4 regions of the Lysinibacillus sp. EB106-09-02-XG168 genome follow, and region 2 is predicted to be linked to each of the others. Evidence: riboswitches for the same ligand, from Rfam matches in the RefSeq annotation. Region 2 holds a riboswitch; each other region holds the start of a gene.
The links. Region 2 has a riboswitch for S-adenosylmethionine ahead of AC3WSO_RS21760 (bifunctional homocysteine S-methyltransferase/methylenetetrahydrofolate reductase). Riboswitches for the same ligand answer to the same signal wherever they lie in the genome.

Region 1 (4,220 bases), 320 kb from region 2:
ACCGCCGTCTTTCTTATGTAAATAATCAAATGTTGAAACAACTCGACTCAAACCACCATCATTATTCTTTTCAATAATCGCTTTATGCATTTTTTGTAAAGAATCAAATATCGTCAGCTCATACTCTTTATCGTTAGGAATAGGAGAAATCTTTTTATTTTTAAAATGGTCAATCCATTCAATTACCTCTTCGTTTGCTCTCATACGGAATTGATTTTTTAGTTCGTATTTCTCATAATCACTTTGATGCAATAAAGCTTCCAAAGTAGCTTCCTTCCAAAAGCTTTTAAGTTTCAATACTTGGCTTTCATCATAAACAACTACAACGATTTTCGCCAACTTCATAAGCTCTTCAAGCTGATTATTGTCTGTAAAATTATTATATGTGTCTGGCCTAGTTAACAATAAATGTCCTTCATCCACTAAAATAATGTCAGCCTTTTCGCCTGATTTTTTTAGACGATTAATTAAAGGTGTAGGTCTATCAAAATTTTTAGCTTTTAAAAATTTTAATTTAGAAGCTATAGTTTTATATGTTTTGAGCATTTCATCATGATTAACAACCAAATAATTTTCTGAACCACATAAATGTGATGTAACATCTGAAGACAGTTCCTGTATAGAATTAAATATAGAACTTAACACCACACTTTTACCTGTCCCCGCTTCACCTTGAATCAAGAATAAAAATGATTTATCTTCTTCTGAACGAGAAATGTTTTGCTCGCAAATTTCAATAACTTTTTCCTTTAACTCTAATTGTTCTACTGACAACTCCTTAAAAGGTGAAAGCTTAAAAACATCACGGTTTTCAATTACATGCTGTTCATTATTAACAATCCCTTGATCTACTAGACGTTCCCAAATTCCTTTAAAAATATCACGGTCATAAAACTTTTTATTGTAGTAATTATGTGAAATATTATTTACCGTTTGGCTCTTATTTTGTAGCTTATATTTTTGGTCTCCTAGAAAATAATTAATAAGCTTCGTCTCTAAATGAAACGTAGCAGAACGATTAAACTCCTCATGATAGATTAAATGCATCTCATCTAATTTCTGACGTTCCTTTGTTTTTAAATGTGCACGCATTCGATTTTTGAACGCTACTGTTTCCCCAATATAAGCCTCTTTTTGATCCTTTAAAAGATAAATGACTGGATAATTTAAATAGCTCTCTGTGTTATTGATACTTTTTAAGCTTTTTTCATTAAATGGCCATGTATTAATTTCAACTGTATTCACCTTAATGCCACCTTACTTACGATATAGATAAACTTATTTTAGCATATTATTGAAACTAGTTTGTTTTGCTGTTAAATCAGAATCTGCGTATTAGTATTATGATTGAATAGCCCTATTTCAGTGCGGACTGTATTTCCTGTTACTTTGAAATAAAGTTTAATTAAAAAATGTTGCAAATATAGATGTTTTATTATACTATTTCATTATTGTGCAAAAAATAATATGTTTTTCTTCTTATCAAGAGAGATGGAGGGACTGGCCCTATGAAATCTCGGCAGCGGAACTTTGTATTTAAGTTACTGTGCCAAATCCAGCAAGCAATGGCTTGATAGATAAGAGGAGTGTTTTATAGATATAAGACCTCTTCTTGTTTTCAAGAAGAGGTCTTTTTTTAGAGAAAAATGGACAAAGACGTATCCATTTTTTAATTTTTGGAGGTAGAACAATGAAGAAAGAAAATCCATGGGCGCTAATCCCATTTGTTGTTTTTTTAGTTTTATTTATTGGTTCAGGGGTTATTACAGGTGATTTTTATGCCTTCCCTGTCATTGTAGCCATTGCCATTTCGGGCGCTGTGGCTCTGGCAATGAATCGAAAAGAATCGTTTTCGAATAAGGTTGATATTTTTTGTAAAGGCGCTGGTAATTTAAATGTCATGCTGATGGTTGTTATTTTTCTATTGGCTGGAGCCTTTTCAGAGGTAGCAAAAGGCATGGGGGCAGTAGACTCCACTGTTAACTTTGCTTTGTCAGTCATTCCACAAAACCTGCTTGTCGTAGGCTTGTTCATCATAGCCTGCTTTATCTCCCTATCAATGGGGACTTCGGTAGGAACAATTGTTGCTCTGGCGCCAATTGGAGTTGGGATAAGCGAGCATACCGACTTTTCTATGGCTTTAGTAATGGCGGCGATTGTTGGAGGTTCGATGTTTGGCGATAATTTATCCTTTATTTCAGATACAACTATTACTGCAGTTCGTTCACAGGGCGCACAAATGAAAGATAAATTTAAAGTGAATTTTTGGATTGTGTTGCCGGCAGCTATAGTAACGAGCATTATTTTAGGGGTTATCACAATGGGTGATACTACCGCACAAGTAGAGCATTTAAGCTATAGTTGGGTAAAAATTGTTCCCTATGTTTTGGTTATTATTTTTGCGCTAATTGGAATGAATGTTTTCCTTGTTCTTGCATTCGGGATTGTTCTGGCCGGGGGTGTTGGCTTAGCGGATGGCAGCTATCAGTTAATGGACCTTTTCCAAAAGATTGGCGAAGGAATGTCAGGCATGTATGAAATGGCATTTCTTGCAATCTTAATCGCTGGAATGGTGGAAATTATTAAGCTTAACGGAGGAATTGACTTCCTACTTCACCTTGCGACACGAAGAATTAAATCAAAAAAAGGTGCTGAATTTGGGATTGCAGGTCTTGTGGGCCTAACTAATTTATCTACGGCCAATAATACAATTGCTATTTTAATTGCTGGTCCCCTTGCAAAAAATATTGCTGACCAGTATGGGATTGAGCCAAGAAAGTCCGCAAGTATATTAGATATTTTCTCCTGTACGGCCCAAGGTCTTCTGCCATACGGAGCCCAATTCCTAGCAGCCGCAAGCGTTGCGGGAATATCGCCAGTGAGCATGCTGCAGTATTCTTTCTACCCGATTTTGATAGGAATTTGTGGGATTATCGCTATTTTAATTGGATACCCGGCAAAAAAGAAAGCCTGAACTTAATCAACATTGAACTTACATTGAAATAATCCAATCGTTTTGACAAAAAGATTCTCAAAACGATTGGATTTTTTAATTGGGGCTATTCGTTTAAAACAGAAAACGAAAGGAATTTATCCATTCCTTCACTCTCATTATTCATCTATACTTAAAGCCGCTGTTATGACTGGGTTTTCAAGACCACTCTATGTATGGAGACGGCGGGAGTCGAACCAACCGTCTCAAAGTACTGATATATCAATAGCTGCGGGGGCAATTGAATTTTTTGACTACGCTTTTGACTACGTTTGATAAAAAATACGTTGCGGGGGCATTTTTGATGTTTAACATATTATAATATAAATCTCATTCTCCCTCTAAATACATAAGTTTATCTAAATCAATCCAAAATAACATTTTTGTAACAGACCCCTCAACTAATAAAATACAAGAGATATAAAATTTTCTCGAACACCCCTTACTAGGGTGGAAGGTGAATTAGATTGAGTGCTAATTTTTAAATTACTAACATAACTCCTACCATTATTTATCCTTCTCTCTTTTTAGTATTTAATTCGGATCAAAGGTTTGAATGAAGCGCTAACCAGCAAATTACTCCCTTTTCCTTTTTGTCAATTTATTAAAGCAATAAAAAAGAAAAACCGACATTCAAATTAATGAATATCGATTATATTGACTTGAATTTACGTTTTATTTGATCAACTTAAGAAAGTTAAGTATTGGGTAAGTTCTCAATGATTTTTTCAATATCGGAAATATGCTTTTTAGTACTTTTTTCAATTGATATTAACTGTTCTGAATATCTTTGGAAAGATTTTTTATACATCACACTAATATATGACTCGATAAAATGGAAATCAGGTTTCCCTGTTGTGTCGATAGGAATCTTAACATCTAAACTTTCTATAATGTCACCGCTTATTGAAGTCCATTGTTCCCCTCTAGTAAATTTCACATTTAAAAGTGCATTTTTTTGAATAGCCATCTGGAAATATAGTAGAACATTTTTCGAAAAATTTTCTTTCTTCTTAATGACTAATGAATGAAGCCCCGCTGTAAACATATCTTTCTGATATAACAAATAGCCTGCATAACCCATATCGGCAGTTACTAATTCATTTTCATAAACTTTTCTTTCAATAGGGGATGTAAAATAACCAATTCCATTATTTTTCAGAGTCGCTGTGGAGACTGGCAAACTATAAATATCATTCTTCTCAACTGAACGGTTTTCAGGCTTAAC
Region 2 (4,220 bases):
TTGTATCAGAGCAAGGTAAAAAAGAAGCATTAAAGGATTTAACCATGCCAAATGGAGCGTTTACAAAGGAAAGTTCGATTGGGGAATTTTTAACGTACTATTTAGGTGAGGAGATTGTTCAAAACCAAATAGCGCCCGTACTTGCAGGTGTATACTCGGGAGATTTATATCAACTTTCAATTGCTTCCACTTTACCGTATTTAATCGATTACAAAAACGATTACGGTAGTATTATTAAAGGCTTTGATGCAAACAGGGAACAATTTTTGAAAGCAGCCAATAAAAAATTTATTTCATTTAAAAATGGTTTATCATCACTAATTGATCGACTTGAAGAAACATTAACGGATGTAGAAATTATAAAAGGGATTGCCACTACAAGTGTTAAAAAGCAGGAGAATCAGTACTCCATTACATTAGCAAACGGTAAAATAATTGAAGCAAATCATGTTGTCATGGCACTGCCAAATGAAGCGGTACAAAGTTTATTGCAGGATGAATCTTTGAATGGCTATTTTGAACAATTTAATACTGCATCCGCCATTACGATTTACTTAGGGTTTGATGTACCAGATAATAGATTACCTGCGGATGGAACAGGCTATATTGTGTCACATAATTCGGATGTTATTTGTAATGCAGCAACGTGGACAAGTCGCAAGTGGAAACACACGTCAGCAGAAGGAAAATTACTTGTACGACTTTTTTATAAGAGCATTAACCCTGAGTATGAGAGATTGCGTTTGATGTCAGATGAAGAGTTAGCAGCGGTTGCTCTAGAGGATGTAAGAAAAAGCTTGGGGATTGAGGAAACGCCAACAATTGTGGACGTGACAAAATGGATCGACCAAATGCCAAAGTATGATTTGGCACATCGTGAAGCGTTGCAAGGTCTCGTACAAGAGCTTGAGAAAAACTATCCGAATTTATCAATAGCGGGGTGCTCTTATTTCGGAGTAGGCATAGGTGCGTGTATTCAAAATGGTAAAAAAATTGGTGAGGAGCTTGCTGAAAAACTATCGTAATTGTTTGATTTAAATCAAAATCTGGTATTTTTCGTGAAGTTTTACCTCTGTTCTGTGAAATAGTCTTGACTCAATCGTTCGTAAACGATATGATTCTTTTAATTATTTAAAAAATTCATACAACATTCTTATCAAGAGAAGCTGAGGGACTGGCCCTATGAAGCTTCAGCAACCAACTTATTGTCAGGTGCTAAATCCAGAGGACCGTAGTGTCGAAGATGAGAAGGAAAAACAATGACGAAACGTTAAAGCCTTCTTTTTTTGTAAAAGAAGGCTTTTTTATTTTCATAAATAAAGGAAGAGAGGCTAGTTTTATGGGATTGCTTGAAAGGTTGAAAACGCATGTTCTTACAGCAGATGGTGCAATTGGTACAGTTTTATATGGCTATGGCTTGGAGTATTGCCATGAGGAAATGAATATACAAAGACCTGAATTAATTGAAAAGATTCATAGAGAGTATATAGCAGCAGGTGCCGATATTATTCAAACGAACACTTACGGAGCTAATGCCATAAAATTAGCCCGCTATGGATTAGAATCTCGTGTGCAGCAGTTTAATGAAGCTGCTATAACGATTGCAAAACGAGCAGCGGCAGAAGGTGGACAATTTGTCTTAGGTACTATTGGGGGAATCCGTGGTATTCGAAAAAGCGATGCAACGTTAGAGGAAATTTTAGCAACAGTTGATGAGCAGGCAACCGTTTTACTTGCAGGAAATCCAGATGGCCTTTTACTTGAGACATATTATGATTTTGAAGAATTAACAGAGACTTTAGCAATGCTACGAGCTAAAACGAAATTACCGATTATTGCTCAAGTTTCAATGCACGAACCAGGAATTTTACAAAATGGAATGAGCTTAAATAACGCTTTACATGAACTTGAAGCTCTAGGTGCTGATCTCGTAGGTGTTAACTGTCGCTTAGGTCCTCACCATACAATACAAGCATTTGAAGGTGTAGAGCTTCCTAAGAAAGCATTTATGTCAGCGTATCCGAACGCTTCTCTTCTTGATGTAGAGGATGGCCGTGTCGTTTATGAGTCGGAGGCAGATTATTTTGGTCGAGCAGCTGTAGAGCTTCGTGATCAGGGGGTACGTTTAATTGGTGGTTGCTGTGGTACGACACCAAAGCATATTGCTGCAGCGAAAAAGTACTTAGAGGAGTTATCCCCAGTCGAAGAAAAGTATGCAAAGCCAGAAAAAGTAGAGATTGTCCGTGAGGCTGAGCCAGCAAATTATGAACCATTACATGTAAAAGTAAAACGTGAACGCTCAGTTATAGTGGAATTAGATACACCAAGACATTTAGAAATCGAAGGCTTTATTGCAGGAGCAAGAAAAATATATGAGGCAGGCGCAGATGTAGTCATGATGGCAGATAATTCACTTGCTTCTCCAAGGATTAGTAATGTCGCAATGGGTGCCTTACTGAAAGAAACACACGGGGTAAGACCGTTAACTCATATAACATGCCGAGATCGTAATTTAATTGGACTTCAATCACATTTAATGGGATTAAACGCACTAGGCATTCACGATATTTTAGCAGTGACTGGAGATCCGACGAAGGTGGGCGATTTCCCAGGGGCCACAAGCGTTTATGACGTATCTTCAATGGAGCTAATCCAATTAATAAAACAGTTAAACGAAGGTGTATCGTTCTCTGGGAAACCACTTCGTAAAAAGGCGAATTTCTCTGTAGCGGCTGCCTTTAATCCTAATGTACGTGTACTAGATCGCGCGGTATCTCGATTAGAGAAGAAAATTGAATATGGGGCAGATTATTTTATTTCGCAGCCTGTCTATACAAAGGAAAAAATCGTGGAAATTTACGAGGCGACAAAGCATTTAGAAACACCGATTTATATAGGCATTATGCCAGTAACGAGCTATAAAAGTGCGGAGTTTTTACATCATGAAGTGCCAGGTATCAAACTATCCGATGATGTATTAGCCCGTATGAAGGCATGTGGCGATGATAAAGAACGCGCAACACTAGAAGGAATTGCAATTGCGAAGGAATTAGTAGAAGTAGCAGCGGAATATTTCAATGGTATTTACCTCATCACACCATTTTTACGCTATGACATGACACTAGAATTGATGAAATTTATTGAGCAATTGGATGAACAGAAAAAAGGGGTAAGTATAAATGGCTAAGCACTTGATTGAAGAACAACTAGAGAAACGAATTTTAATTCTTGATGGCGCAATGGGTACAATGCTACAAAATGAAAATTTATCAGCAGAGGATTTTGGCGGCGAGGAATATGATGGCTGTAATGAAAATCTCGTGCTAACTAGACCAGATGTGCTTGAAAAAGTTCATAGAAAATATTTAGAAGCTGGAGCAGATATTATTTGTACAAATACATTTGGAAGTACACCACTTGTATTAAATGAATATGATCTTGGTGCAAAGGCAGAAGAAATCAATACACGTGCTGTGGAAATTGCACGCAAAGTAGTAGATGAGTTTTCTACATCCGATTGGCCACGTTTTGTAGCGGGGGCTATGGGACCAACTACAAAAACCTTGTCGGTTACAGGTGGTATTACATTTGATGAGTTAGAGGAAAACTTCTATGTTCAGGCCAAGGCATTAATCGAAGCTGGAGCCGACGTTCTGTTGCTAGAAACTAGTCAGGATATGTTGAATGTTAAGGCAGGAACATTGGGGGTATCTCGTGCTTTTAAGGAAACTGAAAAAGAGCTACCTGTGATGATATCGGGAACAATTGAACCGATGGGAACAACATTGGCCGGCCAAACAATTGATGCTTTTTACATTTCCATCGAGCATATTAAGCCATTATCAGTTGGCTTAAACTGTGCAACTGGACCAGAGTTTATGACGGATCATATCCGTTCACTTGCAGAGCTTTCAACAGGCTATATTAGCTGTTACCCGAATGCAGGCTTACCTGACGAGGAAGGCTGCTATCATGAGTCACCTGAATCGCTGTCACAAAAGCTAAAAGGCTTTGCAGAAAAAGGGTGGCTAAATATTGTAGGAGGCTGCTGTGGTACAACTCCAGCACATATTGCTGCTATTCGAGAAGTGCTAAAGGACCAACAGCCTCGTCAATTACCAGATGCCACACATGGTCATGTAGTTTCAGGTATCGAGCCATTGGTGTATGACGATTCTATGCGTCCGTTATTTATTGGAGAACGGACAAATGTAATCGGT
Region 3 (4,220 bases), 360 kb from region 2:
CGCTACTTTAAAAAAGACTGCAGTCATTGTTAAACGTGAACGAATAACACTCTCACGCAAAATTTCAAAATAACCCTTCACCTCATGCTCCTGCATGATATCTTCCGCAACGATTAATTGATTCATTTGTGTTCACTCCAGTTGATGGAAGAAGCATTTTATACTTCTTCATTATTTTTCTATCATTCTTTTGATTTATAAACACAACAACTATAGTAATAAATATGACTAAGCAATTTCTATATAAAATTTTTGGTAAATCAATTACTTTTAAAATAATATTATATTTTTGCTATAAACTACAGAATAATACCTCTTTGGACAAAAAGTTATATTTTTCTGACAAAAGAATGCCATATTATAATAAGAAAAAAGGGTATGTAAGTTTTATACTTACATACCCTTTTTAACAATTATTTAACTGGTACAACTGAACCTTTCCATTCTTCAATAATGAAGTCTTGGATTTCTTTAGATTTTAATACTTCTATCAATTTTTTAATTTCTGGTTTTGTTTCATCACCAGCACGTACAGCTACAATATTTACATAAGGAGATTCTTTATCTTCAAGAGAAATCGCATCTTTCAATGGATTAATGCCGTTATCGATTGCAAAGTTCGAGTTAATTAAAACTGCATCGCCTTCATTATTTTCATACATTTGTACAAGCATTTCTGGAGCTGTATTTGCATCAAATTTGAAGTTTTTAGGGTTTTCTGCGATATCTTTTATTTCTGCTGCTGTTTTATCAACACCATCTTTTAATTTAATTAAGCCCTTAGCTTCTAACAATGAAAGCATACGACCGTGGTCTGAAACTGAGCTAGAAAGTAAAATTGTTGCACCTTTTGGTAGATCCTCAAGAGATTTATATTTTTTAGAGTAAATTCCGATTGGTTCAATGTGAATGGCACCAGCATTTTCAAAGTCATAGCCATTTTCTTTCATGCTAAGCTCTAAGAAAGGTAGGTGTTGGAAATAGTTTGCATCAAGTTCACCTGATTCTAAATGTTGGTTTGGTAATACATAATCTTGATAAGTTTCTATTTCAAGATCGATACCTTCTTTAGCTAAAGCTGGTTTTGCTTTTTCTAAAATAACCGCATGAGGCGTATTAGAAGCACCTATTGTTAATGTTACATTTTCATTACTGTCTGATTTTTCACCAGATGATGTGTTTTTAGTATCATCTTTTTTACCAGCACCACAAGCAGCTAAGGCTAATACTAATACTGATAAAAATAATCCTGCTAATAATTTCTTCATTTTATTGCACTCCCTTTTAACTAATTTAAAATATGTTAGCGGTATAAAACCGAAAGAACCTTTTTGATGTTCGTAGCGAGATACGCTTTTTTGTCATTAGCGCCTTTTTAGCGTTTATCTGTTTTGGCTGTAATTAAGTCGCCAATCCATTGAATAATAAATACTACTATTAAGATTAATATAGTCGCCATTAAAGTTACATCTTGGCGATTGCGTTGGAAACCATCTAAGAATGCTAAGTTCCCTAGACCACCTGCACCGATAATACCTGCCATCGCAGTATAGCCCACAAGTGCTACAGCCGTTACAGTAAGACCAGAAATAAGCGCCGGTAACGATTCGGGAATTAATACTTTCCAAATAATCGTTGACGTTTTAGCACCCATTGAACGAGCCGCTTCAATAACGCCTTTATCGATTTCACGTAATGAAATTAATACCATACGCGCATAAAATGGTGCAGCTCCGATAATTAGTGCCGGTAAAGCCGCATCTGCGCCACGAATTGTGCCGAGTAAAAATTTTGTAAACGGAATTAATAAAATAATCAAAACGATAAATGGAATCGAACGGAAAATATTAACGATTGAGCCTGTTAAAAAGTTCACCAGTTTATTGGCCCATAGTTGGTTTGGACTTGATAAAAACAATAAGATCCCAATTACTAATCCAAGTATAAATGTGATCACTGTAGAGATTGTTGTCATGTACAACGTTTCATACGTAGCTTCCCACATTTTTTCCCAGTCAACATTCGGAAAGAGACTAGTTAGCATTGGCAATCACCTCCGTTTGTACTTCGACTGTATGCAAGTAGCTAAGTGCAGCTGCAACATTCGACTCTGTGCCTTCAATTTGTACAATAAGTGTACCGTACGCGCCATTTTTCGTTTGCGAAATATTACCATGCACTATACTTACTTCTACATCACACTTTTTCACAAGATGTGAGATGACAGGCTGCTCTGTTTTTTCTCCTACAAAGATTAGCTTTACAAGTTGTCCATTAGGGTAATTTGCTTTAATTTGTGCCACAGTTTCCTGTGTTTCCTTCGTATTTGTAATTTGAGAAACGAATTTTTTTGTAATGTCAGCTTGTGGCGCTTGGAATACTTGTAATACTTCACCACGTTCTACAATTTCTCCAGCTTCCATAACCGCTACACGGTGGCAAATTTTACGAATTACGTGCATTTCATGTGTAATTAATACGATTGTTAAACCTAGTCGTTCATTAATATCGACCAGTAAATCTAGGATAGCATCTGTTGTCTCCGGATCGAGTGCGGATGTTGCCTCATCACATAACAATACTTCTGGATTATTAGCAAGTGCACGAGCAATGCCTACACGTTGCTTTTGTCCCCCTGATAGTTGTGATGGATACGCTTTAGCACGTCCGTCTAAACCAACTAGTGTGATCAATTCTTTCACACGTGCCTCACGTTTTGCCTTTGGAACACCTGCGATTTCTAGTGGGAAAGCAATGTTTTCAGCAACAGTTCGAGACCAAAGTAAATTGAAATGTTGGAAAATCATACTGACCTTTTGTCTAGCATTTCTAAGCTTTTGCCCCTTTATGGATGAAAATTCCTGATTGTTAACCGTTACCGTTCCTGATGTAGGCTTTTCTAAACCGTTTAACAAGCGAATCATTGTACTTTTACCAGCGCCACTATAGCCGATAATGCCATAAATTTCACCTTTTTCAATAGAAAGGTTGACGTCTTTAACTGCTGTTAATTCGCCATTCGAGGTTTTGTATTTCTTCGTAATATTTTGAAGCTGAATCATAGCGAATTCTCCTTTTCTTATATCAATTGTGCCACGGCATAATTGTGTCTGGAATCGGCTTTGTGCTTAGGCCTGCAGATGTTTTTTGTGCGAAAGCGTAGTGCTAACGCAGCGGCAGCAACACGGGGGCCGACACGATGTCGGTCATTTCGGTAATGCCACAGGACGTGGCGTTTTTACCGATACAGGTCAGTTAGCTGTTACCCATGGATGCGATGGTTTTAGGCTAACATCCCCTAAGAAATCCTTTTCGATTCCATGACATCCGCCGTAGGCTTTAGGCCAACAAATGTTTACTGTGCGAAAGCGAAGCGTCAGCAACAACATGACGTTGGTCACTCAGTCGTTGCCACAGGATGTGGCGTTCTTAGACTGAGCTCCTCTATTTCAGCGGGTGTTCGGACATCCGCTGAAAGAAGTAAAAAAACCCCTTCAACTATAGACAAGTAGAAGGGGTCACGTAACTTATACGCTGAACCGTTCTCTCATCTTTCAAAGATAAAATCTTTGGGTGATTTGGCACCTTTTCACTTTGTGATGGTTGCCGGGCTTCATAGGGCACTTCCCTCCGCCGCTCTTTATAAGAGTTCGATATATTTATATTTTTTAGTATATTCGTACTTTACCACGTGAGTAAAGTTCCGTCAATTTATTTTTTTAACAATTCGTATAAATACGGTACGGATTGAAAGGCATAAACCTTTTCCGTCACTTTTCCGCCTTCACATACAAGTAAACACGGTACACTTTCGATTTTATTATGATAAGCGATTTGCTCAATAAAATTAATATTCGCTTTACCAACCTGTAGCTGTGGCAGCAATTGCTCAACAACCGACATCATTTTCGATGCAACTACACACGTTCCACACATTGGTGTATATAAATAAAAAGCAGCCTTTTCACCAGACTGGATAGCCACGTCCCACTGCTCTTTTGACCATTCTTCCATCTTTTTTCACGCAACCTTACAAAATATATTCATTATGGATTGAGAAATGTGCACGAAGCAAGATCGCCGCTAACACCTTTCTCGGAGTTGTCTCTACTTCCTTATATGTTGGCATTGTACGTAAATGCTCAGCCTCTGGATAATGTCTGTCCATTAATGCTCGTAGCTTATCACCCGATGTATCTGCATCAAAAAATGTATAAAGC
Region 4 (4,220 bases), 240 kb from region 2:
AAGATAGGCTAATTTAAGGCTTACAATGGCATCATCAATCGTACGTTCCTTGCAAATATCCATTGGTTTTTGTAGCTCTTTAATGTACAGCTCATCTATAAGAAGCATGAAAGGTCCATACGTTCTTGTCATAGATTTGTGATAAGCGTAGCCACAATACGGACAAACGGCAACCTCATACAATAACGGGTTTAAACCTTCATAAACTGGCATGAAGTCTGTTTGTTCCTCGATAATTTTATATCGATTAGGGCGAACTTTATATGTAGTAAAATGCTTTTTGCAAAACTTACAATCTACACTACTTTCATAGTAGTAAATGTTAAATGCCATAAGAATCAACTCCTTTACACCCAAATAATTTTATGTAGAAGACTACCTCTGACGGTAGTGAGAGGAATGTGGATATATTTCTTTTGTTCTATTTATATGAAGGGCAATGTCGTTCAATGTATTTAATTTAGTTTCTTTTATTTTAACAATTCTATGTTCTTTGGTATACTCCTTTGGAATTATTAAAATAAAAATGTTCATTACTTTCTTAGTTATTTGAAATTTAGGTATGTACCCGTAATAGTGTTTATCGGTGTAGTTAAAGCAAGTTATACATTCTTTTTAGTTTGTCAAAATACGTACATATATTTAATTAAAAAGCTATTATATTTTAAAGTTATTGTATATGCAATATTACCTATAATCAACTTCGATATAAAGATGTTTCTTAATTTAGAAAAATATAAGCTTATTGTTGACCAGATGGAGTCATTCAATGCTTGCCTGTAGTGAAAATTAGTCTTTTTATTATAGATTTATCATCATGCACCTGGTGAAAATATACAAAATGATAAGGAGCGAACAATGGATTATAAAATTGTATTCTTTGATGTAGATGGAACGCTTGTTAATTATGAAGATGGTCGTATGCAAGAAAGTACAAGGACCGCAATTTAACAATTGAAGGATAATGGAATTCATATTGTAGCTGCTACAGGAAGACCTTTATCAATGTGCCAGGATTTAAGAAATGTAGGAATAGAGACGTTTATTACAGCTAATGGTGCATATGTTAAGCACCAAGATCAAGTCATACATAAAATACCGGTTGCCAAAGAAGTGGTCCAAGTAGTAAAGGCTTTTGCTGATGAAAATAAACAAAGTCTATCGTTTTTTACAGAAACATTATCAATGAATAACGTTCAAGAAGAAAAGACATTAAAAGCTATGAGAGAAACATTATCATTGCGAGAGTTTCCCGTTATTAATGAAGATATTGTAAAACAAGAGGTGTATTTAATGTGTTTATATGGTGATGGGGACGTTGAGAAAAAGTATGCCTCCGCATTTCCTCATTTATTATTTAAAAGGTGGCACCCTAACATTACAAATGTTTTGCAGCATGATGTTTCTAAGTCTATTGCTGTTCAAGCTGTACTAACATATTTCGACTTGAGTCCTGAAGAAGCACTTGCTTTTGGGGATGGAGATAATGATATCGACATGCTAGAGCAGGTCGGCTTCGGTATTGCAATGGGTAACGGTAGTGAAGCATTAAAAAATATCGCTGATTTTGTAACAAAAAAATCAACTGAAGATGGTATTGATTATGCTCTTCGCGAGTTAAAAATCATTTAATGGAGAAAACTGTATTGAATTTATAACACTCATAATGTTGTCTCCATTGAGTTATGATAAAGCTAACTATAAAAATTACTATGCTTTAGGTGGGATGGATTTATGGCACAGCACGTGCAATCTCTTATTGAGCATTACGGATATTTTGGCATCATTGTTATCCTAGTTGGAGGTATTGTTGGGCTGCCGCTTCCAGATGAGATATTTTTGACATATGTAGGGTATAGTGTATATAGCGAAACTCTCGCGCACATCCCAGCTTTAATCAGCGCTATCGTAGGTGCGGTAGGGGGGATTACTTTGAGCTACTATATAGGCTATAGATTCGGGCTACCTTTATTGCAAAAATACGGTTCGAAAATTCATATTACTGAGCAGAAAATTGATTTCACTAAAAATTTATTTGCAAAAATAGGGCCGGGATTATTATTAATAGGATATTTTATTCCTGGTGTGCGTCATCTTACAGCATATATTGCGGCTATTAATAATTATCCTTATAAAAAATTTGCTTTCTTTGCGTATGCGGGAGCAGTTATATGGACATTTACGTTTATTACTTTAGGTAATGTACTAGGTGACAAATGGCATTATGTTGAGGTGTTTTTATCCCGCTACAGCATTTATACTATAGTATTGTTCATAATAATTATGTTGATCGTTTATGTTGTTTTTAAAAAAAGGAATCCCGCTAAATAAATGATTAAGAAAGGTCTGGTTCAAAATTTATTGAATCAGACCTGTTGCTATATTAAGGCAATATAGCAAATGAACGGACAGGGAATCCAGATGCTTTTTCCGGCTTCGGCACAATATTGAATATAACGGCCCCTTTTGGAGGTAGCTTATCCAAATTTGTCATAAGCTCAATTTGATAAGTATCTTGCTCAAGCACAAAATATTCGCCGTCTAACTTACCGTTTTTACGAAAATCTGTTGCTGAATCCGTATCAAAAGTTTCGTGGCCGATTGCACTTACTTTTCGTTCGTTGAATAAAAATTGCAACGCTTCTAATCCCCAACCAGGAATATGATTATTGCCATCATTATCTTTGTTGCTGAAAGCCTCTTTATCTGGCCAACGTTTACTCCAATCTGTACGCAACGCAACGAAGGTACCATCTTCAATTTCTCCATATTCAGCTTCAAAGTTAAGAATATCTCGAACGCTTAACGTGTAGTCGTTGTTAATTTCTGCTTCCTTCGATTTATCAATAACGATTAGTGGGAGTACTAGTTCTTTTAGCTCCAATTCCTCTAAATAGCGTGTTTCTCGCACGAAATGGATCGGTGGGTCGATATGTGTTCCGTATTGCCCAGGGAAAGTGAATTGTTGTGCAAAGAAGCCATCATCATGGGAAAATAATGTTTCAAATTTTGCATCATCAAACATAAAGAAATGAGGAGAGTTTGGACCAAAAGTATGTGTTAAATCAACCCATACTTTTGATTTCAAAAGTTGTATTGCTTGTAAAAGTTTGTTTGTCAATATAGTTCCCTGCTTTCTGTTAATTATTTTGAATGCAACAATAAAAAAGAGTCCTCCTTGTAGAAGAGGACTCTTGTGCAAAGCAACAACTGTAAGTCTTCTCATCTTCAAGGCTAAATTTTGCCATTTGGAATTAGCACCATACCTATAGGCTGGTTGCTGAGACTTCATAGGGCCAATCCCTCCGTCTCTCTTGATAAGAAAATGAAATATAGGAATTTTCAGAAATTAAATTTACAAATACTTTAGCATATTTGTTTATAGGTTACAAGTTCCATAGGGATACATGGTTAAAATTCATAGCTAAAGGCAAAAAAGAGGCCCTCTTCAAAGGACCAACTTTTCACCAACCCAAAATTAGTGTTAGCTTACAACAGCTACTTTCAGTAAATGTTATACGAAATCCATCTGGTGTATAGGTAGTTTCGAATTTTATCGTAATGCCTGTTGACGCAATTAACTTTTCAACTTCTGTTTTATTTGATTGTTGTGCTGCATTCATAAGATCATGCGCAAATTGCTCGGATTCATCAATTTTATCCGTAAGTAATTGTGCTTGCTGCATAAGAACCTTGATTCGTTTCGTGGAAGTCTTTAATTTCACTGTATTGATGGATGGAAATGGACTTCTATTCGTTGGATCAGGCATTGCTAGATGTCTAGAAGGTTGTTGAGTAGTTGGTTGATTTGCCATTACCCATGCCGGATAATAATTAGGATAGATAAAATACGGATAAGGATTGTAATACAACTAAATTTCCTCCTATCCTATAGTCGATACATTATCTTATGTACAACAAAGACTTTCTGTGTTAATGGCTGATGCTTTGAAAAGCCTGAGCGAAAAGGAGTCAGTGCAACGGCTTAAATTCTTGACCAATTTATTCTTCTAAAGGAGTTTTTAAGATGAATATTCGTGCATACATAAAAAAGGGTTTTGAAGTTTACTACGAACGTTATAATCAGGTGTCAGAAGAAGGATTTTGTAGGTGGATGTGCCCTGACGTACCTGAAGAAATGAAAGTAGTTGATATCGATGCAGAGTGGTCTATGTGGAGAATGATTCCTTCCACTGTAACAGAGGAAGATATTCAAACGT

Region 1: another riboswitch for S-adenosylmethionine. It lies ahead of AC3WSO_RS20215 (Na+/H+ antiporter NhaC family protein); the one in region 2 lies ahead of AC3WSO_RS21760 (bifunctional homocysteine S-methyltransferase/methylenetetrahydrofolate reductase).
Region 3: another riboswitch for S-adenosylmethionine. It lies ahead of AC3WSO_RS20020 (methionine ABC transporter ATP-binding protein); the one in region 2 lies ahead of AC3WSO_RS21760 (bifunctional homocysteine S-methyltransferase/methylenetetrahydrofolate reductase).
Region 4: another riboswitch for S-adenosylmethionine. It lies ahead of AC3WSO_RS22920 (cyclase family protein); the one in region 2 lies ahead of AC3WSO_RS21760 (bifunctional homocysteine S-methyltransferase/methylenetetrahydrofolate reductase).

The regions. Positions count from the first base shown of each region.
Region 1 covers NZ_JBYTDN010000003.1:3,973,267-3,977,486, forward strand. Annotated here, with positions in the region: gene AC3WSO_RS20210 (DUF2075 domain-containing protein) at 1-1,245, opposite strand, end outside; SAM riboswitch class I at 1,477-1,584, shown strand; gene AC3WSO_RS20215 (Na+/H+ antiporter NhaC family protein) at 1,691-2,974, shown strand; gene AC3WSO_RS20220 (restriction endonuclease subunit S) at 3,690-4,220, opposite strand, start outside.
Region 2 covers NZ_JBYTDN010000003.1:4,295,627-4,299,846, reverse strand. Annotated here, with positions in the region: gene AC3WSO_RS21765 (protoporphyrinogen oxidase) at 1-1,025, shown strand, start outside; SAM riboswitch class I at 1,151-1,250, shown strand; gene AC3WSO_RS21760 (bifunctional homocysteine S-methyltransferase/methylenetetrahydrofolate reductase) at 1,340-3,187, shown strand; gene metH (methionine synthase) at 3,180-4,220, shown strand, end outside.
Region 3 covers NZ_JBYTDN010000003.1:3,935,114-3,939,333, forward strand. Annotated here, with positions in the region: gene AC3WSO_RS20005 (response regulator) at 1-126, opposite strand, end outside; gene AC3WSO_RS20010 (MetQ/NlpA family ABC transporter substrate-binding protein) at 414-1,268, opposite strand; gene AC3WSO_RS20015 (methionine ABC transporter permease) at 1,376-2,044, opposite strand; gene AC3WSO_RS20020 (methionine ABC transporter ATP-binding protein) at 2,034-3,062, opposite strand; SAM riboswitch class I at 3,545-3,649, opposite strand; gene AC3WSO_RS20025 (thioredoxin family protein) at 3,712-4,014, opposite strand; gene AC3WSO_RS20030 (toprim domain-containing protein) at 4,031-4,220, opposite strand, start outside.
Region 4 covers NZ_JBYTDN010000003.1:4,531,532-4,535,751, reverse strand. Annotated here, with positions in the region: gene AC3WSO_RS22935 (DUF2225 domain-containing protein) at 1-333, opposite strand, end outside; partial or broken gene AC3WSO_RS22930 (Cof-type HAD-IIB family hydrolase) at 859-1,632, shown strand; gene AC3WSO_RS22925 (DedA family protein) at 1,735-2,331, shown strand; gene AC3WSO_RS22920 (cyclase family protein) at 2,384-3,121, opposite strand; SAM riboswitch class I at 3,220-3,324, opposite strand; gene AC3WSO_RS22915 (YuzC family spore coat inner layer protein) at 3,465-3,872, opposite strand; gene AC3WSO_RS22910 (SMI1/KNR4 family protein) at 4,028-4,220, shown strand, end outside.